DNA from 2 places in the Nocardia sp. NPDC051787 genome. Region 2 is predicted to be linked to the other one. Evidence: riboswitches for the same ligand, from Rfam matches in the RefSeq annotation. Region 2 holds a riboswitch; the other holds the start of a gene.

Region 1 (15,172 bases), on a different contig from region 2:
GAGCGGGTCCTCGCGGAGATCGGATCGCAGCGAGACGAACCCGACGGCGCTCTCCCCGGCAACGGTTACGCTGGCGAATGACACCCCCGATCGGCTGGTGCCGATCGCGTCGGTGCTGGTGATGCTGATCAGGTCTGGGTGCGCGCCCGGACCGCCGCCGGAGAGGTCGTCCTCGTGTCACTCCCACGTCGCACCGTAGTCCAGGATTCGGGGCCGGAGCCCTAGCCGCCGCCGTGGGCGCCAAGCCCGCGGCGGCCCTGGCTCACAGTCACATCGACCATCCCGCCCACTTCCGCACGCTGCGTACGGCTTTGATCGAAAGCGACAACCTCTACGGCGGGCAATCGGTGATCCCGCTGGTCGAGCAGAACCTCGAGATCATGAACCAGTTGCGGCGCGCAGGCATCGGCGACGCCGCCGAAATGCAACGCAAGCGGATCTTCTACGCCGAGTTCGCCGCGTGGCTGTACGAGGACGCCGGTAACTGGCCGCGGGCGCAGCACTGGACCGACCGCGCGCTGACGTGGTCACACCAGCTCGGCGACGACTACTTCATTGCGGCCACCCTGATCCGGAAGGCGCAGATCGCCAACGACATGGAAGACGGCACCGAGGCGATGGAGTTGGCCGAGGCCGCCGAACGCGCCGCGGCACTCGGCGACTACCGCGCCGCGATCGACCAGTTCGGTCGCGCGATCAGCGGAATGCAATCCAGGTTCACCCGCGACCAGGCCGTCTACACCTCACGCCAAGCGCTCGCCTACGCCCGCGCGGCCGAGGCCGAGCCAGCCGCCACGCTCGGGCCGGCCGCGATGCAGGTCGGCGTCAGCACCGGATCCGAACGCGTGCTGCAAAACGTGCGCTTCGTCGACGAGCTGCTGTCTGCGCGGCACCTGCCCGAGGTCTCCGAGTTCCATGAGGCGGCCGAGCGTTGGGCGGTCGTCTCGTGACGCGGCCGTTCGTGCTGCTGTCGGTCGCGACCAGTATCGACGGCTACATCGACGACACCAGCCCGGAGCGGCTGTTGCTGTCCAACGCCGAGGACTTCGACCGCGTCGACCAGGTCCGCGCCGAGTGCGACGCCATCCTGATCGGGGCAGGCACGATCCGCGCCGACAATCCCCGGCTCATCGTGAAAAGCGAGGACCGCCGAACCGAGCGCGCCGCTGCAGGCCGGACCCGGCAGCCGTTGAAGGTGACCGTCACCGAGAGCGGCAACCTCGACCCGGACGCGAAGTTCTGGCACCACGGCACCGACGAGCACCGGCCCGTGGTCTACACAACCGATGCCGGCGCAGCGAAGGCGCGCGAACAGCTCGGCGAACTGGCGGACGTCGTCGCGCTCGGCGAGACCGTCGACTTCGGTGCGCTGCTCGACGACCTCGGCGCCCGTGGCGTCCACCGGCTGATGGTCGAGGGCGGCAGCCATATGCACACGGCGTTCCTGTCGGCCGGGCTCGCCGACGAGCTGCACCTCGCGATCGGCCCCACCCTGGTCGGCGACCCTGACGCGCCGCGGTTCGTGAATCCTGCACAGTTCCCGGGCGGGTCGACGCGGCGGATGCGACTGGTCGACGTCACCCAGCTCGGCGACGTCGCAGTGCTGCGTTACCACCCGAAGACGTAGGTCAGTACCGGTCGTCCACATTTGGCGGGGGCGGCCGATATTCTTCGCCCGCGGTGGCGGCCTGTGCGCCGCACGATGTTTCGGCTCGAGTGAGCGTGCTGGAGAAAGGCCCGCCCGGCCGGACGCCCGTCGGTCCTTTGTGGGCGCACGGCCGCCGAGGTGTATCAGGCGTTCTTTGCGGTCAGTCCGGCGGCGGTCAGGGTGAGGTGCCGGGTCAATATCTCGGCTGCGGTGTCGGCGTCGCGGGCCAGCGCCGCCTCCTCCAGTCGGCGGTGTTCGTCGGCGCCGTCCCGGTCCGGGTTGCGGTGTGTCGACCAGCGGCGAGCCAGCTCGCTTGCGGTCCACATCCGGTCGAAGGTCTCCAGCAGGACGGGGTTACCGCAACCAGCCAGCAGGGTGCGGTGGAACACCCGGTGGGCTTCGGACCATGCTTCGCTGTAGTACTCGCCTTCCTCCGGGGCGTATGGCGGGGTGCGAGCAAGTCGGTGGTGGGCGGCTCGGACGCGGGTCTCCCACTCGACGTCGCCACGCTCGATGGACATGCGCAGCAGGACCGGTTCGATGGTCCGGCGAGCCTCCGCGATCTGCTGCCAGCGGCGGTCGGAGAAGGCCGGGACGGCGAAGCCGCGGTTGGGCAGCCGGTCGGCGAGGCCATCGCCGACCAACCGCACGAGCGCCTCACGTACGACGGCCAGGCTAACGCCGTGCTCCTGTGCGAGATCCTGCGGTTTGAGGGCGTCGTTGGGGGCGTACTCCCCCCGCATGATCGCAAAGCGCAGGTGTGTGTGTACCTGCTCGGAGAGCATCTGCTTCCCCGACGAGGCCGAGGTGTGGGCCGTCCCGGTCATTCCAGCAGCATAGACGATCCGGTAGATAATCGATTATTTCTGTTATGGTCGATTCCGTCTCCGCAGTACGGCTTGAAAGGTACGACGCGATGAGCGCCAACGATCCCTTCGCCCGCCTCCCCGAGGCGACATCATTCATTGTCACCAGCACCACCGTGACCGACGGCGCCGCGTTGCCGCCGGAGCAGTTCTCCTCCGGTGTCCCCGGCGGGAAGGACGTTTCCCCTCAATTGGCCTGGAGCGGCGCCCCGGAAGGCACCAAGAGTTACGCCGTCAGCGTGTACGACCCGGACGCCCCCACCGGGTCCGGGTTCTGGCACTGGGCGGTTGCCGACATCCCGGCCACTGTCACCGAGCTACCCGAGGGCGCAGGCGACGATACCGGCTCGGGCTTGCCCGAGGGCGCCTTCCAGCTGCCCAACGACGCCCGCGCGGCGCGCTTCATCGGGGCAGCGCCGCCGGCCGGGCATGGCCCTCACCGCTACGTCATCGTGGTGCATGCCCTCGACGTCGAGTCCATCGGCGTCCCGGCCGACGCCACCCCGGCGTTCCTCGGCTTCACCATGGCCTCGCACATCCTCGGTCGCGCGGTCCTGACCGCCACGGCGGAAACGCCGCACGTGGACGAGCGTCCCGCGGGCGAGGATGTCGAACGGATCGAGGTCTCCCGGCTCATCCCCGCCTCCGCCGGCGCCATCTTCGCGGTCCTGACCGACCCGAAGGGCCACGTCGACATCGACGCGTCGGGAATGCTGCTCGACGCCGAAGGCGAACCGGTCGAACGGCCCGGTGACCGGTTCCTGGTCCATATGGACCGGGAAGCCCTCGGGGATCTTCCTCTGGGCAAGTACCACGTCGAGGTTGTCATCATCAAGCTCGCCCCGGACCAGGAGATCGCCTGGACCGTAGAAGGACGGACCCCGCCTCATGTCCGCCACATCTACGGCTACCGGTTGGAACCGGCCGCAGACGGCACCCTCGTCACCTCGTATTACGACTGGTCGGAGATCGGCGAGGAGTGGAAGAAGCGTCTCACCTTCCCGGTCGTCCCCGAGTTCGCCCTCAAGGCCACCCTCGGGATCCTCGAACGCACCGTCCGTCGGAGAACAACCGCCTGACGAGACGCCGCTCGGCCGCCCGAACGCCCTCCGGATCGGTTGGCCGACAGCGGATCCGGCGCGGTAGTCCCAACACGCAAATTGCCGATTCCGGGACAGCGAGGAACCGCGGGCCGAGTTTCAGCGCGGCCAAGTCATGCGAAGTGCGAGTTGTTGTGCGGGGCGGCCGTGCGGAGGCGGTGTAGTGGACGACGTCGGTGGGGGCCGGGAGCCGTTCGATTCCCGGCCCCTGTCGACCTCAGACCGCCGCGGGTTCTGTGGCAGACGCCGTGGACTCGGCATCCCCGCGTGCGTTGACCGTCCACAACCCGAGGAACGCGGCGACCACTCCGATGACGCCGCCGACGAACAGCGCCCGCCCGAATCCGGCGTTCATCGCCTCGATCGGCGTGTGTCCCGCCGCGAGCTGGGCATTGGTGTGCGAGGTCGCGACGGCGGTGAGCACCGCGAGACCCAGCGCACCGCCCAGTTGTTGCCCGGTATTGAGCAGCGCGGCGGCCAGGCCCGCTTGTTCGGGCGGCACTCCCGCGTTCGCCGCGGTGGTGTTCGCGACGAAGACACCACCGGCGCCCAGTGACATCACCAGCATTCCCGGCAGCAGATCGGTGACGTAGGACCCGTCGGTCGACATGCGCGACAGCAGCAGAACACCGATCCCGCACAGCAGCGACCCGACCACGGTGAAGACCCGCGTCCCGGTTCGGGTGAAGAACTTCGTCGCCAGACCCGCGGCCACACCGATGGTCAGACTCACCGGAAGGTAGGCGACGCCCGCCTCGAACTCGCCGTAGCCGAGCACCGTCTGCATGTACAGCGTGACGAAGAAGAACATCGACAACATGCCCGCGGCGATCACCAGGTGGGACAGGTTCGCCGCGGCAAGTCCGCGGATGCCGAAGATCGACAGCGGCACCAGCGGGTCGGCGGTGGCGCGCTCGTTGACGACGAACGCGACGAGCAGGACCGCGGCCACACCGAGCAGGCCGATCGTGCGCGCGTCGCCCCATCCGTATTCCGGGGCCTTCACCAAGCCGAACACCAGCGTCATCAGGCCCGCGGTCGCCAAGACCGTACCCAGCACGTCGAAGCCGCGCCGGATGTCATTGCGCTGATCGTTCGGAATCAGTAGCGGTATGGCCGCCAGCACCAGCACGGAGACCGGCGTGTTGACGTAGAAGACCCAACGCCAGCCCGGCCCCTCGGTGATCACCCCGCCGAGGAACACGCCGGCGGCCGATGCCAAACCCGCGGCGCCGCCCCAGATTCCGACCGCGGTGTGCCGGTCCGAGCCTTCCCGGAAACTGGTGGTGAGGATCGACAGGGCGGCGGGCAGCATCAGCGCGGCGCCGATACCTTGTGCGAAGCGAGCTCCGATCAGCAGCCCGCTGCTGTCGGCGAGCCCGCCGAGCGCGGAGGACACGCCGATGACGACGGTCCCGGCGATCAGGATCCTGCGGCGTCCGAGCAGATCGGCCAGCCTGCCGCCGAGCAGCAGCAACCCGCCGTAGGTGAGCAGATATCCGCTGGTGACCCACTGCAACGTCGGCACCGGCATGCCGAATTCGCGTTGGATGGTCGGTAGCGCGACGTTCACGATGGATGCGTCGACGAAGTCGAGGAAGGCGACCGTGCACAGCAGCGCCAGCGTGAGCTTGCCGCGGCGGGTCGCCAAGAACGATGGTGTTTCGGTGGGTGCGAGCACTCCGATGTCCTCTTTCTCGATGCGGACGTTGTCGCCCGTTGCGAACCGAGAGGCCCCGCGTCGGCTGGATGTGACATCGCGGCCCGGTGCCGAGAGACGGATCACAATTCGGAGCCGGACGTCACATATCGCGGCGCTGTCTCGCTCCTATGCGTGAGACCGGCGCGGGCGCGATCGTCCCGCACAGATAGGAGGTCTGATGACCGAGGCCGCCGGCGAGGCCGCTACGCGGGTGTTCGCCGACCACCGAGAACTGCTGTTCTCGGTGGTCTACGCCATGCTCGCCAGCGTCGCCGACACCGAGGACGTGCTGCAGGAGACGTGGCTTTCCTGGGCTGCCCGGGTGGGTGAGGGCAGTGACGAAATCCGGCATCCCCGGGCGTATCTGGTGCGCATCGCGGTGAACCAGGCGCTCGCGCGGCGCGCGGCGATCAATCGCAGGCGCGAGACCTATGTAGGCCCGTGGCTGCCCGAGCCGCTGGTCACCGACACGCCACAGCTCACCGAGGACGCGTCGGAGGGCGCGCTGCGTGCCGAATCGGTGTCCATGGCGGTGCTCGTGGTGCTGGAGACGCTCACCCCACTCGAGCGCGCGGTCTTCGTGCTGCATGAGGTATTCGGCTATCCGCACACCGACATCGCGGAGATCCTCGGCCGCACCCCCGCCTCCATCCGTCAACTCGCCCACCGGGCCAGGGAGCACGTCCACGCGCGGCGGCCACGCTACCGAGCCGACCCGCACACGCAGCGACGGGTGACCGAGAAGCTCGTCGCCGCCCAAGCGGACGGCGACCTGGCCGGTCTGCTGGAACTGCTCGCGCCGGACGTCGCCTTCTGGTCCGACGGCGGCGGCAAGCGGCGGGCCGCGCTGCGCCCGATCCACGGCCGGGAGAAGGTCGCTCGCCTGCTCACCGGCGAGAACCTACTGAACGATGTGCCCGATTTCGGTGTCGGATATCGGTTCGTGAACGGGGACCCGGCCGCGCTGATCTTCTCCGCGGGCGCACCGTTCGCGGTTCTCGTCCTCGACATCGATCCGGCCACCGACCGGATCCGTGGCATCTACGCCGTGTCCAATCCGGACAAACTCACCAGGATCGAAGCCGGTCAGCGGCCGACGCGCGGGTAGGGCAGATCGATACTGGTGTGCTCGGTGATCGCCAGCGGGCTGCCGATGTGCGGGAACGCGCGCTGCGGGCACGCGGGACGCTCGCAGACTTTGCAGCCCGCGCCGATCGGCACCGCGGTGGCCGGGTCGTCCAGCTGCAAGCCCGCCGAATACACCAGGCGCTCGGCGTATTCCATGTCGCAGCCGAGCCCGATGGAGAAGCTCTTCGCCGCCGTGCCGAATCCGTGTGGGGCGACCGCGGCCGTGCGGGCGATCCACAGATAGCGCCGTCCGTCGGGCATCTCGGCGACCTGGGTGAGAATGCGGCCGGGATAGGCGAACGCCTCGTGCACCACCCACAGCGGGCAGCTGCCGCCGACCCGGGAGAAGTGGAACGCGGTGGCGGACTGGCGCTTGGAGATATTGCCCGCACGGTCGGTGCGGACGAAGAAGAACGGTACGCCGCGCTGTCCCTGCCGCTGCAGGGTGCTGAGCCGATGACAGATGGTTTCGAAGCCGACCTCGAAACGCAAGCTGAGCAGGTCGATGTCGTAGTGCAGTTCCTCCGCCGACCGCAGGAATCGCCCATAGGGCAGCACCAGCGCGCCCGCGAAGTAATTGGCCAGCCCGACGCGGGCCAGGGTGCGGGATTCGCCGGTCAGCGACGGGGTTCCGGCCAGCACCGCGTCCAGTTCGGCGCCGTACAGTAGGAAGGCGAGGGTAGTGGCGATCTGGAAAGCGCGCTGGCCGGGACGCAATCGCCGGGCCAGGGTCAGCGTGCGGCTCTCCGAGTCGTACTGCCGCTTGGGGATGGCCGGGTCCGCGCCGTCGCCGCGCACCAGAACCGTCACCCCGGCCCGTTCTTCGGCGATCCGCGCGAGCTGGCGATCGAGCGAGCCGATGGACAGGCCTGAGTTCTCGAACAGCTGCTCGGCGGCGATGTCGAGCTGCGGGATGTGGTTGTGGTGGTCGTAGAAGAAGTCGCGCACGTCTTCGTAGGGCATCGGTACCCCGGGCGCGCCGGCGGGCGCGGACACCCGCGCCGAGAGCAGGTCGAGCTGATCGGTGGCCGCGCGTAGTCGGCGGTGCATCGCCACGACGATCCTGGCGATCTCCGGCTGGCGGGTCGCCAGCTCCTCCACCTCGGTGAGCGGGGCGGTGTGCCCGCCCGCGGCGTCCATCAGCACCTCGTGCAGGTCGGACACGAGGCGCGCGTCCGAATCGGCGGCGAAGAACTGGACGTCGAGGTCGAAGGTGGAATTGAGTTTCAGCAGTACGGGAATGGTGAGGGGCCGCTGGTCGCGCTCGAGCTGATTGAGGTAGCTGGGTGACAGGTCCAGCGATTTCGCCAGGGCTGCCTGGGTCATCCTCCGCTCTTCGCGCAGCCGCCGAAGCCGGGCGCCCGCATACATCTTGCGCACGTGCACGATAGTAACTGCGACTATTCGCAATCATCGCAAAATCGGGGATTGTTCCCGCAAAAATATGCTTTTGCGAGGTATTAAGCAATATGTCCGGCCTGCGTAGCATGCGAAGAATGGATTTGGCACGCTCGTGGAGGATGCATGAAGAGACACATCGTACGCGCACGCGCCGCCGCCGAGGAGTTCCCGCGCTCGGAGCATCTCGCCACCAAGATCGCCGAGGTCGCCGCGGATCCGGTCGAGGTGACCGCCGAGGTAGGCGCGATGATCGTGAACCGGATCATCGACAATGCCGCCGTGGCCGCCGCCGCGCTGACCCGCCGCCCGGTGACCGCCGCGCGTGCCCAGGCCACCGCACAGCCCTACCGGCCGCGCGCGGGCCGTTCAGGGGCAACGGTGCTCGGACTCCCCGCGCGGCAGCGCGTTTCGCCGGAGTGGGCCGCCTGGGCCAACGGTGTCGCGCTTTCCTGCAGGCCCCGCCTATTACTTGATGGGCTTCGACATCGCGATGTTCACGCCGATCTTCGTGATGAGCCGGATCGCCGGATGGACCGCCCACATTCGTCGAGCAAGCGGCATCGAACGCGTTGATCCGCCCGCTGTCGGAGTACATCGGCGTGCCGCAGCGTGAGCTGGCCACCGGACGTTGACCGGAGCGACTGCCCCGGCGGGTGGCGGACCCTCGATTTCCTTCCATACCGAGCAATTGCTTGGTTGAATCGAGGGGCGAACCCCGCCCACCGGCCAGCAGGAAAGTGAGCCACGCGAATGCCGACTCCTGACGAGCTCGTCCGTGCGATGTGCCGAAGCTGGTCCGACCCCGATCCCGACCGGATCAGCGCGTACTTCGCCGAAGACGCCGTCTACCACAACATTCCGATGGAACCCATCGTCGGCCGCGCCGCCATCCGCGATTTCATCGCGGGCTTCCTGACCACCTTCGACGCCATCGACTTCGACATCCACCACCAGATCGCGTCCGGCAACGTGGTCATGAACGAACGCACCGACACCCTGCTCTCCGCGGGGCGGGCGACCCCACTCCCGGTGATGGGCTTCTTCGAGGTCGCCGACGGCACCATCGCCACTTGGCGCGACTACTTCGACATGGCGGTCATCAACCGGGCTTTCGGACTGTAGGGCGGCCCGGGCGACCAGGTGGTCCTCGGATTCGGGAAATTCGTCGCGACTGCCCGGAACCGAATCGAGTGAACGCGCGTCGAAGTATGGCAAGAGGGGAAAAACCGAGTCGGAGATGACGTGCGAGGAGGGGTCTGCCGATGGAGCGTTGTTCCGGGTGTCACACGGCGTGGCGGAAGGGGATACGGACGCGGGTCCGCGTGCTGCCGGTGCTGCGGCAGGAGGAGCTGTGTGAGCGGTATCCGTCGCGGCGGCGGCCACGGCAGGAGCCGGAACGCGATTGAGCGCGTCGGTGATCGGTCGCGCTGACCGGAACTTCGATCCACGGGCGCGGGAAGCGATCTGTGGGATGGGGGAGAGGGTGACCAGGGGCGGCAGTCAATGCCGTCGGGCGGGCGTGACGTGAGTCGGCGCCCCCTTCGCCGGGGGAAGGGGGCGCCGATCATCGCTCAGGCGAACGCGTTCACCGCACCGCCGCCGCGGCGGCGACCATATTGCGCAGCGAGGCTTCCACCTCGGCCGGTCCCCTGGTCTTCAACCCGCAGTCCGGATTTACCCAGAGCCGTTCGGCCGGAACGGCTTTCAGCGCGGCACGCAGCGACGTGGTGATCTCCTCTACGCTGGGCACCCGCGGCGAGTGGATGTCGTACACACCGGGGCCGACGCCCAGATCGAAGCCCGCCGCGTTGAGGTCGTCGAGCACCTCCATATGCGAACGCGCGGCCTCGATCGACGTGACGTCGGCATCCAGCCCGGCGATCGCGTCGATCACCTCGCCGAACTCCGAATAGCACAGGTGGGTGTGGATCTGCGTCGCATCCGAGACACCGGAGGTGGCGAGCCGGAACGACCGCACAGACCACTCCAGGTACCCGGGCTGGTCGGCCACGCGCAGCGGAAGCAGTTCGCGCAGAGCCGGTTCGTCGACCTGGATGATCCGGATGCCCGCCGACTGCAGGTCCACGGTCTCGTCCCGGATCGCCAGCGCCACCTGACGGGCGGACTCCGCCAGCGGCTGATCGTCGCGGACGAACGACCACGCGAGAATGGTCACCGGGCCGGTCAGCATGCCTTTGACCGGCTTGTCGGTGAGCGACTGCGCGTAGCCGATCCACTCGACGGTCATCGGCTCCCGGCGCGCCACGTCACCGAACAGGATCGGCGGCCGCACGCAGCGGGTCCCGTACGACTGCACCCAGCCCTGCTCGGTGGCCGCGAAACCGTCGAGCTGCTCGGCGAAGTACTGCACCATGTCATTGCGCTCCGGCTCGCCGTGCACCAGCACGTCCAACCCGAGTTCCTCCTGGAGCGCGACGACGTCCGCGATCTCGGCGCGCATCCGGCGCACGTACTCCGCCTGATCGATCTCACCCTTGCGCAGCGCGGCCCGCGCCAGCCGGATCGCGGAAGTCTGCGGATAGGAACCGATCGTCGTGGTCGGCAGCGCGGGCAGCCGCAAGCGGTCCCGTTGCAGCTCGCGGCGCTGCTCGGCGGGAGCACGGCGCACGGCGTCCGGCCCGAGCGCGGCCAACCTCGCCCGCACCTGCGGATCGTTCAGCCGCGGATCCGACCGTCGCGACGCCAGTGCCGCCCGCACCGCGGCCAAGTCGGCGCCGATCGCCTCCGGTCCTTCGCGCAGGCCGGTGGCGAGCAGGCCTACCTCTGCCACCTTCTCCGCCCCGAAAGCCAGCCACGACCGCAGTCGCTCATCCAACCGCGTCTCCGTGGCCAGGGTGTACGGCACGTGCAGCAGCGAGCACGAGCTCGAAACCGCCAGGCGGCCAGCGGATCCCAGCAATGTGCCGAGGGTGGCCAGCGCGCGGTCCAGGTCGGTGCGCCACACGTTGCGTCCGTCCACCACTCCGGCGACGACCAGCTTGCCCGCGAGGGCGGGCACCGCCGCCACCGCGGAAACATCGGTTCCGGAGGTGAAGTCGACGGCGACGGCCTCGATCCCCGTGCCGGCCAGCGGCGCGAGCGCGGCACCCGGATGGCCGAAGTAGGTCGCGACGAGGATCGCGGGACGCTCGGTCGCCTCGGCCAGCTCGGCGTAGGTGACCTGCACCAGGTCGATTTCCTCCGCCGAGAGGTCGGTGACCAGCACCGGTTCGTCGATCTGCACCCACTCAGCCCCCGCGGCGGCCAGCCTGCGCAGCAGTTCCCTATAGAGCGGTAGCAGCTCGAGCAGCCGTGCCTGCGCCGAGCCGCCGGTCGCCTTCGCCAGCTTCAGGAAGGTGATCGGGCCGATCACCACCGGCCGCGCGGGCACGCCCAGCTCGAGCGCCTCCCGCAATTCTTCCAGCAGCTTCTCCGGATGCAGCGAGAACGCGGTGTCCGGGCCGATTTCCGGCACCAAGTAGTGGTAGTTGGTGTCGAACCATTTGGTCATCTCCAACGGCTCGACCGTGTCGGTGCCGCGTGCGGCGGCGAAGTACCGATCCAGCGGATCGGCGATCCCGGCGACCCGAGGCGGCAGCGCGCCGAGCAACACGGCGGTGTCGAGCATCTGGTCGTAATACGAAAAGGTCCCGACGGGGATCGAGTCCAGGCCCGCGGCGTGCAGTTCGGTGAGCTGAGCACGCCGTAGCTCACGTGCCACGGCGTGCAATTTCCCGGCATCTGTTCTGCCTGCCCAATAGGCCTCCGTTGCCCGTTTGAGCTCGCGCCGCGGCCCCACCCGCGGTAGCCCGAGAACCGTTGCGGTAAACGGCTTTTGCTGTGAAACAGTCACGATGTTTCTCCATTGCTGAGGACGAAAGCCATCGCCATACGGGCAGGCGGAGAACCTTATGACATGCCGGAGATATTCCCGGCCGAGGAGCCCGACACGTCAGCTGGTGATCCGCACGCCCAATCCACGAGGCGGTGGCCGCCGGATACGGTGTACCCGGCACGGCTGGCAGGTCTTCGGACTCGCGGGCACCGGCCGCGGGATGGCCCGGCTCGTGCCGGTGTTCCCGATGGCCGACCTACTGGCCGTCGCTTCCCGAGTCGCGGCACCTTCCGGCCCGGTGAACTCAGTGCCTGGTGACGGCGGTCGTTCCTGCATACCGCTGCGGGACAGTCCCGGATTCCCACCGGGTTCCCTCTCGCCCGCCGTGACGTCGCCGCACGGGCGGGCTCGACTCCGTCGCGCGACGTCGGGGCTCCATCTCGCCGCGCACCGGTGAACCAGCTGCCCCCTCAGCATAGGCTGTGCCGCCTCTCCGGGCCTTTAGGCCGTACTAGTCGGGTGACCTAGGATTTGCGTTCAGGTCCTGCGTTGGGTGCGGCCCGGGCTTTGGGCGTACCCGGTGAGTTACCCATGTGCTCACGAAATCACTCGCTGCGCTGGGAGTTGTGCGGTGGCCCGCCGTCGATCCCGCGGCAGCGACCGGCGCGTCGGCCAGCTGATCGAGTAATGGGCGCCCGGCGCGCGGTTGCTCCCGCGAAGCTCATGTATCGGTCTCGTGAACGCAACTTCGCAACGGTGCTAGGGCCCTTTGTGAAGAGCCTTGCGAAGGGGGATTCCATGTTCGTGCGGTTCACGAAGCCGGGTACCTTAGGTCAATGTTCTCGAAAGTCTTGGTTGCCAACCGTGGCGAGATCGCCATCCGCGCCTTCCGCGCGGCCTACGAACTCGGCATCGGGACGGTCGCCGTGTTCCCCTATGAGGACCGCAATTCGGTTCATCGGCTGAAGGCGGCGGAGTCGTATCAGATCGGGGAGCCGGGCCATCCGGTCCGGGCGTACCTGTCCATCGATGCGATCATCGAGGCGGCCAAGTCGGCGGGGGCGGACGCCATCTACCCTGGCTACGGCTTTCTCTCCGAGAACCCGGACCTGGCGGCGGCCTGTGCCAGGGAGGGCATTACTTTCATCGGGCCCTCGGCCGAGGTGCTCGAGCTGGCGGGGAACAAGGCGCGCGCCATCGAGGCGGCCAAGGCGGCCGGGCTTCCGGTGCTGCGCTCCAGCGCGCCGTCGGCGGACGTGGAAGAGCTGATCGCCGCGTCGCGGGAGCTGGAGTACCCGATCTTCGTCAAGGCGGTCGCCGGTGGTGGCGGACGCGGTATGCGGCGCGTCGCCGCCCCCGAACAGTTGCGTGAATCGATCGAGGCGGCCTCGCGGGAGGCGGAGTCGGCGTTCGGTGATCCGACCGTATTCCTCGAGCAGGCGGTGGTGAACCCACGGCACATCGAGGTGCAGATCCTGGCCGATCAGCACGGCAACGTGATGCACCTGTTCGAGCGGGACTGTTCGGTGCAGCGCCGCCACCAGAAGGTCATCGAGCTCGCGCCGGCGCCGAACCTGGATCCGGCGCTGCGGGAACGGATCTGCGCCGACGCGGTGGCCTTCGCACGCGAGATCGGCTACTCGTGCGCGGGCACCGTGGAGTTCCTGCTCGACGAGCGCGGCAACCATGTCTTCATCGAGATGAACCCGCGCATCCAGGTCGAGCACACGGTGACCGAGGAGATCACCGATGTGGACCTGGTGCAGTCGCAACTGCGTATCGCCGCGGGAGAGACCCTCGCCGACCTCGGGTTGAGCCAGGAAGCGGTGACGATCCGTGGTGCGGCACTGCAGTGCCGGATCACGACCGAGGACCCGGCCAACGGATTCCGTCCGGACACCGGCCGCATCACCGCCTATCGCACGCCGGGCGGCGCGGGCATCCGGCTGGACGGCGGTGCGAATCTGGGTGCGGAGATCGGCGCGTACTTCGACTCGATGCTGGTCAAGCTCACGTGCCGCGGTCGCGACTTTTCGACGGCGGTGGCGCGGGCGCGCCGGGCGCTGGCGGAGTTCCGTATCCGGGGTGTGGCCACCAATATCCCGTTCCTGCTCGCGGTGCTGGATGACGCCGACTTCAAGGCAGGCCGGGTCACCACCTCGTTCATCGATGAGCGCCCGCAGCTGCTGACCCTGCGCCGATCCGCCGACCGCGGCACCAAGATCCTCGAGTACCTGGCCGATGTCACCGTGAACAAGCCGCACGGTGAGCGGCCGACCACGGTGTACCCGCACGACAAGCTGCCCGCGATCGACCTGAGCGTGCCGCCGCCGGACGGCTCCCGGCAGCGGCTGCTGGCGTTGGGTCCGGACGGTTTCGCGCGGGCGCTGCGCGAGCAGAAGGCGGTCGGCGTCACCGACACCACCTTCCGCGACGCGCACCAGTCGCTGCTGGCCACTCGGGTGCGCACCAACGGCCTGCTCGGTGTGGCCGGGCACGTCGCGCGCCTGACGCCGCAGCTGCTGTCGATCGAGGCGTGGGGCGGCGCTACCTACGACGTCGCCTTGCGGTTCCTGTACGAGGACCCGTGGGAGCGGCTGGCCGCGTTGCGCGAGGCGGTACCGAACATCTGTTTGCAGATGCTGCTGCGCGGGCGCAACACCGTGGGTTACACGCCGTATCCGGAGCAGGTGACCCGCGCGTTCGTCTCCGAGGCGACCGCGACCGGTATCGATATCTTCCGTATCTTCGACGCGCTCAACAACGTCGACCAGATGCGTCCGGCCATCGACGCGGTGCGCGAAACCGGGACGGCGATAGCGGAAGTCGCGATGAGCTACACCGGTGACCTGGCGAATCCGGACGAATCGCTCTACACCCTCGACTATTACCTGAAACTGGCCGAGCAGATCGTCGACGCGGGCGCGCACGTGCTGGCCATCAAGGACATGGCCGGTCTGCTGCGGGCCCCGGCCGCTACCAAGCTGGTCACCGCGCTGCGCAGCAACTTCGATCTGCCGGTGCACGTGCACACCCACGACACGCCCGGCGGTCAGCTGGCCACCTACCTCGCCGCGTGGCAGGCCGGTGCCGACGCCATCGACGGTGCCAGCGCGGCGATGGCCGGAACCACCAGCCAGCCCGCGCTGTCGGCGATCGTCGCGGCCGCGGCGCACAGCGAGTACGACACCGGCCTCGATCTGCAGAACGTGTGTGATCTGGAGCCGTATTGGGAGGCGCTGCGGAAGGTGTACGCGCCGTTCGAGTCCGGGCTGCCCGCACCCACCGGCCGGGTCTACACCCACGAGATCCCCGGCGGTCAGCTGTCGAATCTGCGGCAGCAGGCCATCGCGCTCGGCCTCGGTGACCGGTTCGAGGAGGTCGAGGCCAAATACGCCGCGGCCGACCGGCTGCTGGGGCGCCTGGTGAAGGTGACGCCGTCGTCGAAGGTCGTCGGCGACCTGGCGCTCGCACTCGTCGGCACCGGCGTCG
Region 2 (15,172 bases):
CAAGTTGTTGCGGCGTGTGCCACGTGCGCTCATCGGGGATGTGCGGTTCATCGCCCACCGTCGAGTGGAGTCCGTCCGGCCATTGTCAGAGGGCTGCCCGCGCAGGCGGGTTTCCTCTGCGCGGGAGGTCAGCGAGCACCGTCGGTGTCCTGAGCGCTGGCGGATTCGGCGGCCCGATCGGTAATCGGGGCCAAGGCGTGTTGGGCTTCCCTGCGCACCGCGCTATTGCCAGCCCGGGCGGACCAGGCCGGATTCGTAGGCCATGACCACGAGCTGGGTGCGGTCTCTTGCGTTCAGCTTGGTGAGGATGCGGCTGACGTGGGTGCGCGCCGTGGCGGGGCTCATGAAGAGACGGTCGCCGATTTCGGCGTTGGTGAGACCCTCGGCGACCAAGGTCATCACCTCGCGCTCGCGGTCGGTGAGTTCGGCGAGAGTTGCGGCCGGTGGTGTCTTCGCGCGTGCGGAGAACTCCGCGATCAGCCTGCGGGTGACGCCGGGGGACAGCAGGGCATCGCCCCCGGCGACCACGCGGACGGCGCGCACCAGATCGGCCGGTTCGGTGTGCTTGACGAGAAATCCCGTCGCGCCGGAGCGCATCGCCTCGAAGACGTACTCGTCGAGTTCGAAGGTGGTCAGCACGACGACGCGCACGTCGGCCAGCTCGGCGTCCTCGGCGATCATGCGCGTGGCGGCAAGGCCGTCCAGGATCGGCATGCGGATGTCCATCAGCACCACGTCGGGGCGCAGGCTGCGGGCCATGCGCACCGCCTGTTCACCGTTGTCCGCCTCGCCGACCACTTCGATGCCGTCCTGGGCGTCCAGGAGTGCGACGAACCCGCCGCGCACCAGAGCCTGATCGTCGGCCACCAGGACGCGGATGCTGTCGTGCCCGGCTGCGCCGTCGTGGTCATGCATCGAAGGAGACTCCTCTGCGCCGCCCGGTTCGTCCCCACCGGACGCTACGGCTTTCCAGCGGATGTACTCGGCTGCCCAGCAGTGCCGGCATGCTGCAACTGCCGTAAGCGCGCCGCCCAGTGTGTGGGCCCGCTCGCGCATGCCGATGATGCCGTTGCCGCCGCTGCTGCCGGAACGCGACGGGACGCTGGTCGAGCGGGTGTTGTCGACGGTGATGTCGACCGAGTCCGCCGCGTAGCCAGCCGACTGCCCCGTGCGGTCGTGGTCGGCGGCGTGTCGACCGAAGGCGCGTCTCCCCTCTGGGTGTCGTCGTGGGGTCGTACATCGCAGCCTCCTCTGCCATCGGAAGGAGCTAGCGCTTCACGCGTCCGGCGGATGTGCTCGGTCGGTCGGTGGGTTCGTTTTGCGAACCGCCTGATGGGGCCGTAGTCGTCCCGGGGATGCCTGATGCGGCTGTGCTCGGGGCGGCCGTGCGCGGGGGCGGGGCCGTCTTGGTCGGCACATCGCTGCTCGGCGCCGTATCGGGTTCGGCCGCCCCCGGCGTGGATGCGCTTGTTGCCGCGTTGCCACGGACGGGCGTGCCGGAGGTGGCCGTGCTCGATGCTGCGTCGATCGGTCTGGTGCCGGGCGGCGTCGTTCCTGGCGTCGCCGTGCTCGGCCCGGCTGCTTCCTGATCGGTTGCGGTTGTCGCCACGTTGCTCCGTGCGGGCGTGCTCGGTGCTGTGCCGATCGGCGTTGGTCCTGGTGACGTCGTATCCAGTTGGGCTGCTCCCGGCTCAGGGGCTCGGGCGGGCAGCCGCGCCGCGACTCGGAAGCCGCCGCTGGGACGCGGGCCTGCCGTGAGCGCGCCGCCGAGTGCGTGGGCCCGCTCCCGCATGCCGATGACGCCGTTGCCGCCGCTGTTGGACCGTGACGGGGCGGAGGTGGGGCGTGTGTTGTCGACGGTGATATCGACCGAGTCCGTCGTGTAGCGCACGGTCACCGTCGCGTCGGCGCCCGGCGCGTGGCGGAGCACGTTGGTCAACGACTCCTGGATGATCCGCACCGCCGCCGCGTCGATGACGCTGGGCAGCTGCTGCGGGGTGCCGAGCACTCGGGTGCCGACGGTCAAACCGGTCGCGCGCGGGCGCTGCAACAGCTCGTCCAGGTCGCCGACGCTCGGAGCGGGAGCGCGCGGGGCGGGCGGCAGCTCGGCGGCATAGGCCTTCCTCGCGGAACTGTCGCTCGAAGCAGGCTCGGCAGTGGTCGAATCGCTGTCGTCACGCGAGCCGGGCGTGTGGCGATGGCCGGCCTCGTCCTCGGTGTGCGCGGCGGCCGGTTCGTCCTCGGGCGTCGCGACCGTTCCGGATCGGATCGTGTGCAGCAGCGCGTGCACCTCGGCGAGCGCGTCGCGGCTGGCGACTTTGATCGCCGTCAGCGCCGTCTCCGCGTGCTCGGGCCGCTTGTCGAGAAGTTCCAGCGCCACCGAGGACTGCACGTTGATCATCGAAAGGCTATGGGCGAGCACGTCGTGCAACTCGCGGGCGATGGCCAGGCGCTCCTCGCTGGCTCGCCGCTCGCGCTGCGCCTGCTCGTCCCGGAGCGCGGCTTCCGCCCGCTGTCTGCGGGCGACGAGCACGGCCTTGCGCTGCCGGATCCCTTCGGCCACCGACAGCAGCACGGCCAGCCACGCCATCAGCGCGAAGATCTGCCACAGGTCGGCGGGACGGCCGAGCAGCGCGGGCACCGGCCAGACCAGGGCGAGGTAGCCGAGCGGGACGAGTGGATAAGTCCACCAACGGGATCCACTGCTCGCGGCGGTCAGAAAGGCGATGACCAGCGAGACGAAGACGGGCCCGTACCCGTAGCCGCGCAGGGAATACGCCAGGCACGCGGCCAGGACGACGAACAGCACCGGCACCGGCTGCGCCCGCCGCCAGATCAGCGCCACGGGACCGGCGAGCAGCAGTAGGTACCCGAGCACATCGAGGGAGTGCACGCCCGTCTGCCGCATGTTCGCGAAGGTGCCTCCGACCACCTGAACCGCGGCCACGACGAGCGCGACGCCCCAGTCCAAGCCGACCGAGCTCCGATCCGTAAACGCTGCCACCCGCACGCACGTAGCCTATGCGGCTGAGCCCTGATTCGACGTCCGCCTGTGAACGTATTTCCCGAATACGGCCGATCGGCATTCGAAATATGCGATGGGCGCGGGCGAAGTTCCGCCGTCGCGGACGCGGTGAATCCGTCGTCGAGTGTGCCGTTGCGATCGGCCGTAGGGCTGCAGGTGGCGGTGTTCGTAGTAGTGCTCCGTACGTACACCGAACGTCGCTCCGCGACGGATGTCCTGGCCGGGTCGGCGGCGGATTCTCGGTGCATGACAGATTCGATCGTGGTCACCCGAGGGTTGACCAAACGCTACGGGGAGCACACCGCGGTGGCCGGTGTCCACATGAGCGTCGCATCCGGCGAGATATATGGGTTTCTCGGCCCGAATGGAGCCGGCAAGACCACCACGTTGCGCATGCTGGCCGGGCTGATCCGTCCCAGTGCGGGCACGGCCCTGGTGGCGGGGCGAAGCCCCGGCGATCCCGCGGTGGTCCGCCGGATCGGTGTGCTCATCGAAGGCCCTGGTTTCTATCCCTACCTCTCCGGCCGGGACAACCTGCTGGTGCTGGCGAAGTACCGCGGCCTCGGCCGGACCGACGTGACGGACGCGCTGCACCGGGTCGGCTTGACGCCCCGCGCGGACGACAAGTTCCGCACCTACTCGCTGGGCATGAAACAGCGGCTCGGTGTGGGCGCGGCGCTGCTCGGCGAACCTGATCTGCTCATTCTGGACGAGCCGACCAACGGCCTCGACCCCGCGGGCACGGCGGAAATGCGGGAGCTGATCTCGGATCTGGCCGCCGACGGCCACACCGTGTTGCTGTCGAGCCACCTGCTCAGCGAGGTGCAGGAGATCTGTGACCGGGTCGGAGTGATCTCGCGCGGCAGGTTGCTCACCGAAGCGACGGTCGCGGAGTTGCGCGGGGCCTCGTCGCTGCTGCTGCGCGCCGAGCCGCTGGAGTTGGCGTTACCCGCGGTGCGCCGATTGGTCGGCGAGCGTTCGGCGTTGCTGACCGCGCGGGGCATCCGGATCGAGTCGCAGACCGTGTCCGCGCCTGAGGTGGCACGTGCCGTCGTGGCGTCGGGCGCGGATCTTCTGGAACTGCGGGTCGACGAGAAATCCCTGGAGGAAGTGTTCTTCGAAATGACGCGACTGGAGGCGGTGCGATGAATACGTTGCGGCTGCGTGACCTGGTGGCCAGCACGAAAGCGGAAGCGCTGCGGCTACGGAAGTGGCCCGCGTTCTGGATAATCCTGGGCACCTGGATTCTGCTGAATCTTACGTTCGCCTATCTGTTCAACTACCTGGCGTATACCTCGGGCGAATCCGGCCGAATGTCCAATGGGCTGCCCCGCGAGGCGCTGCTGCGGCAGATGTTGCCCGCTGCGGTGCCGGAAGTGTTCACCCAGGGCATGGCGATGTTCGGCGGTGCGCTGCTGCTCATCCTCGGGGCGCTGACCATCGGCAGTGGATATGGCTGGGGAACTTGGAAAACCGTGTTCACACAAGGGCCTTCCCGGGTGCACGCGGTCGCCGCGGTGGTGGTGAGTCTCGCGGGCGTGGTGGCCGGGCTGGTGTGTGCGGCGTTCGTCGCGGATATCGCGGTGGCCGGAGTGATCGCCGTATCCGAATCGCAGCCGCTCGCACTGCCGGAACTGGACCGGACGTTGCTCGGAATTGTCACCGGCATCGCGATTCTCGGCATGTGGACGCTGGCAGGTGCCCTCATCGGCGCGATCGCTCGCGGCCCCGCACTCGCTGTGGGACTCGGCCTGGTCTGGGTGCTGGTGGTGGAGAACCTGCTGCGCGGCGTCGCGGGCATTTTCCCGCCGATCGAGGTGGTTACCGATCATCTGCCCGGCACGGCAGCGGGGTCGCTGGCCGGGGCGATGCGGACGGTCGACGGACCGGCCACGCCGGGTGTGCTCGATGTGCTTTCGAGAACCGAATCACTGGTCGTGCTGGCGAGCTACCTCCTGCTCTTCGCGGGCGGCACGATCTGGCTGATGCGGAAACGCGATCTGGCGTGAATCGCCGAGAAGCGTTTCCGCGATTGTGCGCAGCGCGTCGGTGATCTGCGCGGAGGTGAGGCCGCGCTCCCGTTGCCGCCGATAGACCTCCGCTGCCAGCGGCGCGAGAAGCGGATCGACCATCGCGTCTGGTTCCCGGATTCCCGCTGCTACCAACAGTACTCGCACGTGCGCGTACCAGAAGCCGTACGCGCCGGTCGCGAAGCGGGCTCCGCCGATTTCGGTGCCGAGCACCAAATGCGCGTGCTCGTCCAGCAATTCGACCATCGCGGCGTAGAAAGCGGCCAGCCGTTGTCCGGGTTCGGCTCCCGGGCCGAGCGGCGGTGGTCCGGAAAGCAACTTTTCTTGCAGGCCGTGCTCGTATTCGTCGAGCAGTGCCACCGCGATCGAGTTGATGTCCGGATAGCGCCGGTACAAGGTTCCGCGACCGACACCGGCCGCCTTCGCGATGTCATCCATCGTCACCGTACGGGGGTCCCGGTTGGCGAACAGTTCCGCTGCCGCCGCCAAGACCTTGGCCCGGTTGCGCGCCGCATCCGCGCGCTCGGGCGATTTCGCCCGGCCGGTCTCGGTACCGGTAAGCAGGTCGGCACGGGGTTCCATGCTGCGACTCTAGCCGACGCCGGAATAAGTGGACAATATGTCCGGTTAAGGCTAGCGTCGTTCGGAACTGAACCGGACGATATGTCCAATTAATTGGAGGTTTGGTCATGAGCACCTTGTTGCATCTCGATGCCAGTGCACGGCGTCGGTCGATCAGCCGGGAGCTGAGCGCCGCATTCGCCGGCGCATGGCGTGCGCGGCACCCCGACGGCGACTACCGCTACCGCGATCTGGCCGCCGACCCGGTGCCGTTCATCGGGGAAGCGTGGACCGAACTGTGCGATGCGGTGCTGGCCCTGCCGAGTACAGATCCGGAACGGCTCGGTGAACTGGTCCGCACCCCGGAACAGGCTGCCGCGTGGGGGATCATCCGGCCGCTGCTCGCGGAACTGCTCGCGGCAGACGTCATCCTGATCGGCACTCCGATGTACAACTACTCGATCCCAGCCTCCCTCAAAGCATGGCTGGACCAGGTGACCTTTCCTCGGATGTCGTTGGGCGAGCGGCGGTTCGTCGTGACGACCGCACGTGGTGGCACGTATTCGCCGGGCGCGCCCAAGGCGGCGTACGACTATCAGGAACGCTTTCTGCGCGACTTCTTCGCAGGCCATTTCGCGGTTGCGGACACGGTTTTCGTGCACGCGGAGCTCGCCAATTCCCGTCAGGACCCCGCGCTCGCGCATCGGCGCGCGGAGCACGACGTGTCCTACACCCTCGCGCTGGCGACGGCGCGCGATCTGGCCGAGGAGTACTGAGATGAACTGGGTGGTCCTCGGTATCGCCGGACTGGTGGAGATCGTCTGGTCGCAGAGCATCAAGCCGACCGAGAACTTCACCAGACTCGTGCCGACGCTGGTCTGTTTCGCCCTCGGCGTCACCGCCGTGTACCTGCTGTCCAGGGCGATGCAGACGCTCCCCGTCGGCACCGCCTACGCGGTCTTCACCGGCATCGGAGCCGTCGGCGCGATCACCCTCGGCATCGTCGTCAACAAGGACCCGCTCAGCGCGGGCCGCGTACTCGCGCTCGCACTGATCGTCGGCGGCATCGTGCTGGCCAGGATCACCAACGCGGAGTGACCTGCCGTTGTCCACCGGGCGAGCGACGGTTCCGGGCGCTGGATAGATGCCCGGCGGGCGCGTCCTGTCGCCGAGGCATCCTGGCGGTCCAGGTGTGCGTTCGGGCGTCGTCGATCGCTCGGTCGAGGGAGCGTCTCTTGGTTTGGGCGGCCATACCCGATGTGCTTGGCGCATCTGGGATTCCAACGCGCTGGACTTTGACCACAGCGCGAGTGCGGACCGGACGACGGCGCGAAACTGATCGGCGAAGCGGTGGGCTGGGGCGAGGCAGCCGGGGTAGGTTCGTCCTGAATCGTCAAACGATCATCGGCGAAAGGACCGTGATGCCCACACGTACCGCGCGTACCGCCTGGACCGGCACCCTGCAGGAGGGTTCGGGACAGGTCGAGCTGACCAGTTCGGGGGTCGGCAAGTACGACGTGTCGTTTCCGAAACGTTCCGCCGAGGAGGCCGACGGCACCACCAGCCCGGAGGAACTGATCGCGGCCGCGCACTCCTCCTGCTACGCGATGGCGCTCTCGGCGCAGATCGGCAACGCGGGCGGCACGCCGGAGAGCCTGGACGTCACCGCCGACGTGACCCTCGGCCCCGACCCGGCGGGCGGCTTCCGGATCACCGGCATCAAGCTGACCGTCCGCGGTCGCGTCTCCGGCATCGACGCCGACGCCTTCCAGGCCGCCGCTGCGGCCGCCAAGGCGGGCTGCCCGGTCAGCAAGGCGCTGGCTGGTGTCGACAACATCACCCTCGACGCGGCCCTCGCGTAGTTTCGCGCGGCCGCTTTGTTCCCCGCACACCGCGGTGACGTGTGCGGGGAACGAGGCGGGTGCCTGAAGAATCACCGCCTGCGGAGTCAGCCGCAGGGGCGCGGGTTTGGAGCGCGGCGGGTGCGCCAAGTATCAGCGTCTGCACGGGTGGCGCGGGTTTGGCGAGGCGGGTGCGCGAAGGATCAGTGCTCGCGGAACCATCGGCGGGCGGAGCGGGTGTAGAGCGCGGGAACTGCGATGAGTACGGCGGCTATGTGGGCTGCGCGGAAGACACCGAGCGATACGGACACGGCGGTGACGTCGGTGAACAGGTCGCGCAGTTCCTTCGCCGACATGGCCGCCGCCAGCGGCTCGCTGATCAGCGAGAGCAGACCGAACACGCCGATGCCCACGGTGATCAGCAGACGCGCCCAACGGTCGCCATGCGTCATACGTACCGCGACGGCCAGCACCACGAGGTAGATCACGATACGTATACCGAATCCGGCCAGCAGGTCCGCGCGTTCGGCGTCGAACGCACGCGCAGTACGCACGAACCCTTCGGCGACGCCCGCCAGCAAAGCGACGACAAGCCCCACGAAGGCGACACGAACAGCGCTTGGTGCGGGGACCCGCAGTGAGGCGGAAGGAAAGGCAGTGCCGGTCATAGGATCGACACTGCCGCAGCGCTTCCGGACGCGAATCAGTCCGCGGTAGCAGCCGTTACCCGTACCGGGGTATCGGTACGCGCCGCGAACTCGGTGAGTGCCGCGAAGCCAAGGGCCAAGCATGTCCACAGCGTCGCCGTCTCGGCCAGTGACGCGATCCGGAACTCCCACAGCAGGGTGGCCGGGAAATCCACACTGACTTCGTCGACGCCGGGCAACAGGACGTAGCCGAGCGCCGTCACCAAGACGAACGCGGCAACACCGCCGATCAGCCGGATCGTGGACAGTTGTGCGCGCAACACGGTGAACACCGCCACCGCGGCACCGACCGCCACGATGCCGAGCAGCACCGCCGCCAGCCACAGCAGGGTGCGGTCGTTGATGGTGTCGGGATCACCCACCGCCGGTGGATTGGCCGGATACTTGAAGAATGGCACCGCGACGATCGCGGCCCAGCCGGCTACGCCCAGCACCAATGCGAGCCGCGGCCCGGACAGCGTGGTGTAGCGGCGCGCGACATGCGCGACCGAGGCGTAGATGGCGCCGAGCGCGACCCCGGCCAGCCCGAGCGCGAGGAACTGCCCGAACTTCTGGCCGGTGCGGCTCACCAGGGGTTCTTCTTCGTCCCCGTGCGAATGCCCGGCCGGCGACTCGGCGTGCGTGTGCTCGGTGGCGGAACCCGCTTCTTCGATGGCGATCGCGGCGTCCACCTTGGGTTCGCCGACGAAATAACCGACTGTCGCGGCCAGCAGCCCGGCGATGAGGCCGGCCAGCAGGCCGCGAAGCAGCAGTGTCGTGAGCGATCCGATCAGTGGCACGGAAGCCCCAGCAGGTGGCGTCCGTCGTGCATCAGCTCATGCAGGTACATCCCGCTGCGCGAGATGACGCCCTGGTCGAATCCGACCAGGTAGAGCGTGAGTAGTGCGAGAAGAACGACACCGACCGTGACGAGCACGGTGGCCAGGGAATCGGTTGCCCGGCTGGGTGAATGCGCGATGGCCATTCGAGTCCTCCTTGGGATACGCGTCCCATCGGGTGGTGGCGCGACGGTGCCGGTGTCTGGCTTTCCGGCACCGGACTCGGTGCATGGAACACAGTGGCGCGACCGCTCCGGAATCTCACCGGAATTACCGCATCACCTTCGCGTTTGTCCTTCGAACTGTGACACTCGCACGCACCCGGCGTCAACTATGTCCGGCACGGGCGTACCACGGTGTCGGGCGAGTCGCCGGGCAGGCAGGCCTGCCCGGCGATAGGCACCGAGGTCAGTTCGCGGGCTTCCCGGCGACGTCGAGCACGACCTCGAACTCGAGCAGCGAAGCGCCCGTCGCGACCGGCTTCTGGCGCTCGCCCGCGTGCGCCTCGCGCGCGGGCCCGTCCCGCCACGCGGCGAAGGATTCCTCCGAATCCCACTGCGTGACAACGAAGTACCGGCTCTCTCCGGCGACCGGGCGCAGCAGCTGGAAGCCGAGGAAGCCGGGCGAGTTCTCGACCGCGTGCGCACGGTGGGCGAACCGCTTCTCCAGTTCGGGGCCGGCGCCCTCGGGAATCTCGATCGCGTTGATCTTCACAACAGCCATGCGTCCAAGCTAGCGGTTGCCGCCGAGCAGGTGTTCGGTGCCTCGTATTGTCGAACCGATGTTGCACGACGAAGGCGGGGCAGGCGCGCCGATTCTGCTGCTGCACGGACTGATGGGCAGCGCGCGCACGTGGCGCGATCAGCTGGACTGGCTGCGCGAACACGGCCACGTCTACACCTTCGACGCCGCCGGGCACGGCAGGCCCGCACCGGCGGAACTGACGACCGAGGCGTTCGTCGACGACCTTGCCATGAGCACGGCGGGAATCACCGAGCCCATGGTGGTGATCGGGCATTCGATGGGCGCGCTGCACGGTTGGGTGTTCGCCGCGACCCACCCCGAGCGGGTCCGAGCGCTGGTGATCGAGGACATCGCACCGGACTTCACCGGCCGCACCGCCGCGCACTGGGCCGCGATGATCGAGGCATGGCCGCAGCCGTTTCCCGACGCCGAGGCGGTGCTTTCCTTCTTCGGACCGGTGGCCGGGCAGTACTTCCTGAACGCGTTCGAGCGCGGACCGGAGGGTTACCGGCTGCACGGTTCGGTCACCACGTTCCGTGACATCTCCGAGGAGTGGGGCACGCGGGACTTCTGGCGGCAATGGCACGCCGTGCGGATGCCTACCCTGCTGCTGGAGGGCGAGCACAGCATCACCCCACCGGGACAGATGCGGCGGATGGCCGCCGCGCATCCGGAAGCCGACTACGTCTTGGTCCCCGGCGCGGGGCACCTCGTGCACGATGACCAGCCACAGCGTTACCGGGCGGAAGTCGAGCGCTTCCTGCGGCGGGTGCTCGGCGGTTAGGCGTGCCTCCGCCTTCGCTCCGGCCGAGCGCGGGCTGACGACGGACTACGTCCGGCAGCGCCCATCCGGGACGGCTTCCGCGTCGTGGCCGCCGCCCTCGCCCGCGAGCGCGAACAAGCCATCGGCGGTTTGTTCGATCAGGCCGTCCACCAGTAGCGAGTCGAGCGCCCGATCGCGTTGTCCGGGGTCGCGGGTCCAGGCCAGATCGAGGCGTATCCGCTCGACCGGCCCGCTGGCGTGGCGCAGGACGTCCAGCAGGCGACCGCGGGCTTGGCGGTCGGTGCCCTCGTACTTCTGGGTGCGGCGGACCAGGTCGGTCGCCGGCCGTCCCGCGGTGATCCACGCGCAGCTCGGCAGCGGACACCGCGAGCAATCCGGGGTGCGCGCGGTACACACGGTCGCGCCCAGTTCCATAAGGGCCGCGGAGAATACGGCGGCGCGGTCGATCTGGTGTGGCAGCAGAGCTTCGGTCTCGGAGAGATCGCGCGAGGACGGATTGCCCGCTTCCGCGCGCCCGTGCACCGCTCTGGCAACCACGCGGCGGACGTTGGTGTCCACCACCGGAACTCGCTGACCGTAGGCGAAACACGCGACGGCGCGCGCGGTGTAAGCGCCGATGCCGGGCAGGCCGAGCAGCACCTCCACGTCGGCGGGCACCTCATCGCCGTGCTCGGCCGCCAGTACTCCGGCGCACTCGTGCAGGCGCAGGGCGCGCCGCGGATACCCGAGCTTTCCCCAGGCCCGCAGCACTTCGGCCGGCGAGGCTGCCGCCATCGCCGATGGGACCGGCCAGCGCGCCACCCACTCGCGCCAGATCGGCTCCACGCGCACGACCGGGGTCTGTTGCAGCATGATCTCGCTCATCAGGATTTGCCACGCGGTGACGCCCGGCCTGCGCCACGGCAGGTCGCGCGCGGTCGCTCGATACCAGTCCAGCAACGTGTCCGCGTCGATGCCCTTCGGTGCGCCGTTCCGCACTGCCCTCACTATCCCTGTCCTATCGCCGCAAGGCGGTATTTGCCCACCCGTAACCAACCAAACTCGCTGGTAACACAACCGGCGTGCACAATGGTCGGTATGCCGGATTCCAACCCGATCAGTGCCTGGAAGTCCCTGCGAGAAGGCAACGAACGCTTCGTCAGCGGTACGCTGCTGCATCCTAGCCAGGGCGCCGCGGACCGGGCCAAGCTCGTCAGCGGCCAGCACCCGCACGCGATCCTGTTCGGCTGCGGCGACTCCAGGGTCGCGGCCGAATTGATCTTCGACCAGGGCCTCGGCGACATGTTCGTCGTGCGCACCGCGGGCCATGTGGTCGACAGCTCTGTACTCGGCTCGATCGAGTACGGGGTGCAGGTGCTCAACGTGCCGCTCATCGTAGTGCTCGGCCACGACAGCTGCGGCGCCGTGAAGGCGACCATCGACGCGCTCGACGGCGGCGAGGTCCCCGGCGGATTCATCCGCAGTGTTGTGGAGCGGGTCACGCCGTCCATTTTGATCGGACGCCGCGAAGGTCTGTCCACCGTCGACGAGATGGAGGCCAGGCACGTGGTGGAGACCAGCCGCCTGCTCATGCAGCGGTCGATGATCATCTCGCAGCGGGTCGCGACCGGCGAGTGCGCGATCGCGTGCGTCACCTACAAGCTGGCCGAGGGCAAAGTGCAACTGCACCGGGTCGTCGGCAACATCGGCGAGGTGGTCTGAAACCGCGGCGCGCCCAAGGTTTGCCCAGCGTGCCGGCGGAATGTACCTGCCGCCAACGGGTGCGGGCGGCCGACACGCCGTGCCCCTGAGACGCTGTGCCCGATCGTGCCCTTACCGTTGAGGCGTGCTGGAACCGAATGGACCGCTGCCACCGGAGATCTACTGGCGTCGTCGCGCATTCGCCATCGGCATCCTGGTGGTCGCGCTGGCGCTGGTGATCTGGGTCGTGCTCGCGGTCGTGCGCGGCGGTGACTCGCCGGGCGACACCAAGGTCGCCGGGTCCAGTTCGGTCGTGGCCAAGCCCGCCGACACCGGGGCGGCCAAGCCGTCCGGCGCCGGTGATTCCGGCGCACCGAAGTCGTCCGCCGCCGGCGTGGCGGCGGCGGCCCCGTGCCCTGACCAGTCGCTCGCGATCAAAGTGACCGTCGAGCAGCCCACTTACCGGACCGGCGAGCAGCCGGTGTTCGGGATCGTCATCACCAATATCTCGTCGGTGGCCTGCACCCGCGACATGGGCTCCGGTCTGCAGCAAGTGTCGGTGCATACGCTCGACGGCCAGCGGCGGCTGTGGTCGAGCACGGATTGCTACCCGGACGGCCAGCCCGACGTCCGCACGATGAATCGCGGTGAGCAGGCGGCGTTCACGGTGACCTGGTCGGGCTCCACCTCGCAGCCCAACTGTGCGGGCGAACGTGTTCCGGTGCCGCCGGGCGCGTACAACGTGGTGGCGCAACTGGGTTCGGTGCGCAGCGCGGCCGAGCCGTTCAACATCGCTTGACTGTGCCTGTTTTGCAGCGCCTGCGGCGCTGCGTGTTCGCGGCCCCCTTGTGGCTCGCGTCCGAGCGACCGCCGCTTGCGACTTCGTCGCTTGCGCATCGGCCACTCGGACGCGAGCCGGGCCGCGAACGGGCAATGTTCGGTCTCGCTGCGCTCGAAAGCGGGGCTCGGGCCGGTGTGGTCGCGTTTGTGGTGAGCGTGCGCTAGCTCGCAGCCTCTTCAGGTGCGGCACGCAGTTTGCGGAGGCCCGCTATGCGGATGGCTGAGCGGAGGTCGCTGACCTCGTGGATTTTCATAGTGGTTTTCGCGGGGGCAAGGCCGGGAGGTATCAGGGCGGTGGTGAAGCCGAGGCGTTCGGCTTCGGCCAGTCTGCGGCTCACGCCGGTCACCTTGCGGACCTCGCCCGCCAGCCCGACCTCGCCGAGGATCACCCAGCCCGGAGGGATCGGCACATCGGCTTCGGCGCTGGCGATGGCCAGTGCGATGGCGAGGTCGGCCGCGGGCTCGACCAGGCGCATGCCGCCGACCGTCGCGGCGTAGACGTCGCTTTTGCCGAGGAATACCCGGCCGCGGCTCTGCAGGACGGCCAGCACCATGGCGACCCGGTTGTAGTCCAGCCCGCTCACCGCGCGGCGCGGCTGCGGGATCTCGGTCTTCACGGTGAGGCCCTGCACCTCGCCCACCAGGGGTCGTTTGCCGTCCATCGCGACGGTCACCGCGGTGCCCGGCACCGAATCGGTCCGGTGGTGCAGGAACAGGCCCGACGGATCGTCGACACCGGCGATACCGTCCTCGTGCAGTTCGAAGCAGCCCACCTCATCGGCGCTGCCGAAACGGTTCTTGATGCCGCGCACCATGCGCAGCGTCGAGTTCTTGTCGCCCTCGAACTGCAACACCACGTCGACAAGGTGTTCGAGCGTGCGCGGACCGGCCACGTTGCCGTCCTTGGTGACGTGCCCGACCAGCAGCACCGCGACCCCGCTCGCCTTGGCCAGCGAGGTCAGCGCGGCGGTCACCGCGCGCACCTGGGTGACGCCGCCGATCACGCCGTCGGCGTCCGGAGCGAGCATGGTCTGTACGGAGTCGACCACGAGCAGCGTCGGGCGCACCTGCTCGATGTGCCCGAGCAGGATCGACAGATCCGATTCCGACGCCAGATAGACCCGCTCGTGCACCGCGCCGGTGCGATCGGCGCGCAGCCGGACCTGGCCCGCTGATTCCTCCGCCGTGACATAGAGCGATTTCTCGTCGCGCTCCCTCGCCCACCGATGGGCGACCTCGAGCAGCAGCGTCGACTTGCCCACCCCCGGTTCGCCGGACAGCAGCACCACCGAACCGGGCACGACGCCGCCACCGAGCACCCGGTCCAGCTCGCTGACTCCGGTCGGCCTGGCCTTGGTGACCTTGGCGTCGATTTGGGAGATCGGCGCGGCCGCGGTACTGGGCAACATCGCCTTGCGCCCAGGGGCACCGACCGCACCTGCTCCGACGGCGACCTCGTCGACGGTGCCCCAAGCCCCGCACTCGGGACACTTGCCCACCCATTTGGCGACTTCGTGCGAACAGGCGGAACACCGGAAGATCGGCTTGGTCTTTGCCACACGGGCACCTTACGCACCAGCACCGACATGGTCGGATTGCTGCGGCACCGCGTGCCGGACGCGATATACCTGTGCCGAGTCATGCACAGGGGCCGATTCCCCAATACCTGCGGCGCGCCGTGCCGGATGCGTACAGACCACTACACCTGGCCGAATCATGGCACCGCTGCATACGCCAACTCTGGAGTCGGAGGCACTACCGGAAGGCCAGCGAGCGCTACCCGCAACTACACCGGCCCAACCCCCAGTTTCGAGCGAAGCTTTCCAGGAGTGCTGCGCTCCGCCGTGGGTGAGGAAAATTCGCTGTGTGTGGCGGTTGGGTGTGTGGCTGCGGGTTGTGGTCGGTGGTTGTGGCGGGTGATGCTGGGTGGGTGTTTCGGTCGACCCCGATGTCTCGGTGTTGCCGGTGAGCCCGCAGCGAAGCTTGGGGCGGAGGGCACCATCTGGTCCACGGGTACCGTGGAATGTTGTCTTCGAGCACGAGTGTCAGACTTCTGTTCGACCCCCGCCCTCCCCGAAACGCGTACCCACACAATCGAACACAGGTATGTCAGGATCGGTGGTGCGTGATGGATGTGGTGCA

The links. Region 2 has a riboswitch for cobalamin ahead of AB0M45_RS25070 (CbtB-domain containing protein). Riboswitches for the same ligand answer to the same signal wherever they lie in the genome.
Region 1: another riboswitch for cobalamin. It lies ahead of metE (5-methyltetrahydropteroyltriglutamate--homocysteine S-methyltransferase); the one in region 2 lies ahead of AB0M45_RS25070 (CbtB-domain containing protein).

Annotation. Positions count from the first base shown of each region.
Region 1 is NZ_JBFAYO010000018.1:64,763-79,934, forward strand. Features, by position in the region: gene AB0M45_RS20395 (hypothetical protein) at 1-81, shown strand, start outside; gene AB0M45_RS20400 (hypothetical protein) at 234-950, shown strand; gene AB0M45_RS20405 (dihydrofolate reductase family protein) at 947-1,627, shown strand; gene AB0M45_RS20410 (GntR family transcriptional regulator) at 1,792-2,475, opposite strand; partial or broken gene AB0M45_RS20415 (YbhB/YbcL family Raf kinase inhibitor-like protein) at 2,565-3,071, shown strand; gene AB0M45_RS20420 (MFS transporter) at 3,832-5,295, opposite strand; gene sigJ (RNA polymerase sigma factor SigJ) at 5,495-6,424, shown strand; gene AB0M45_RS20430 (short-chain fatty acyl-CoA regulator family protein) at 6,403-7,824, opposite strand; partial or broken gene AB0M45_RS20435 (MmgE/PrpD family protein) at 7,969-8,289, shown strand; partial or broken gene AB0M45_RS20440 (citrate/2-methylcitrate synthase) at 8,291-8,477, shown strand; gene AB0M45_RS20445 (limonene-1,2-epoxide hydrolase family protein) at 8,596-8,967, shown strand; gene metE (5-methyltetrahydropteroyltriglutamate--homocysteine S-methyltransferase) at 9,431-11,698, opposite strand; cobalamin riboswitch at 11,869-12,057, opposite strand; gene AB0M45_RS20455 (pyruvate carboxylase) at 12,517-15,172, shown strand, end outside.
Region 2 is NZ_JBFAYO010000026.1:93,203-108,374, forward strand. Features, by position in the region: gene AB0M45_RS25020 (response regulator transcription factor) at 223-915, opposite strand; gene AB0M45_RS25025 (histidine kinase) at 1,268-3,010, opposite strand; gene AB0M45_RS25030 (ABC transporter ATP-binding protein) at 3,272-4,174, shown strand; gene AB0M45_RS25035 (ABC transporter permease) at 4,171-5,034, shown strand; gene AB0M45_RS25040 (helix-turn-helix domain-containing protein) at 4,954-5,637, opposite strand; gene AB0M45_RS25045 (NAD(P)H-dependent oxidoreductase) at 5,745-6,392, shown strand; gene AB0M45_RS25050 (multidrug efflux SMR transporter) at 6,394-6,714, shown strand; gene AB0M45_RS25055 (OsmC family peroxiredoxin) at 7,038-7,478, shown strand; gene AB0M45_RS25060 (hypothetical protein) at 7,661-8,056, opposite strand; gene AB0M45_RS25065 (CbtA family protein) at 8,161-8,943, opposite strand; gene AB0M45_RS25070 (CbtB-domain containing protein) at 8,934-9,128, opposite strand; cobalamin riboswitch at 9,158-9,310, opposite strand; gene mhuD (mycobilin-forming heme oxygenase MhuD) at 9,391-9,705, opposite strand; gene AB0M45_RS25080 (alpha/beta fold hydrolase) at 9,764-10,510, shown strand; gene AB0M45_RS25085 (A/G-specific adenine glycosylase) at 10,556-11,500, opposite strand; gene AB0M45_RS25090 (carbonic anhydrase) at 11,588-12,211, shown strand; gene AB0M45_RS25095 (hypothetical protein) at 12,336-12,989, shown strand; gene radA (DNA repair protein RadA) at 13,192-14,589, opposite strand; partial or broken gene AB0M45_RS25105 (IS110 family transposase) at 15,159-15,172, shown strand, end outside.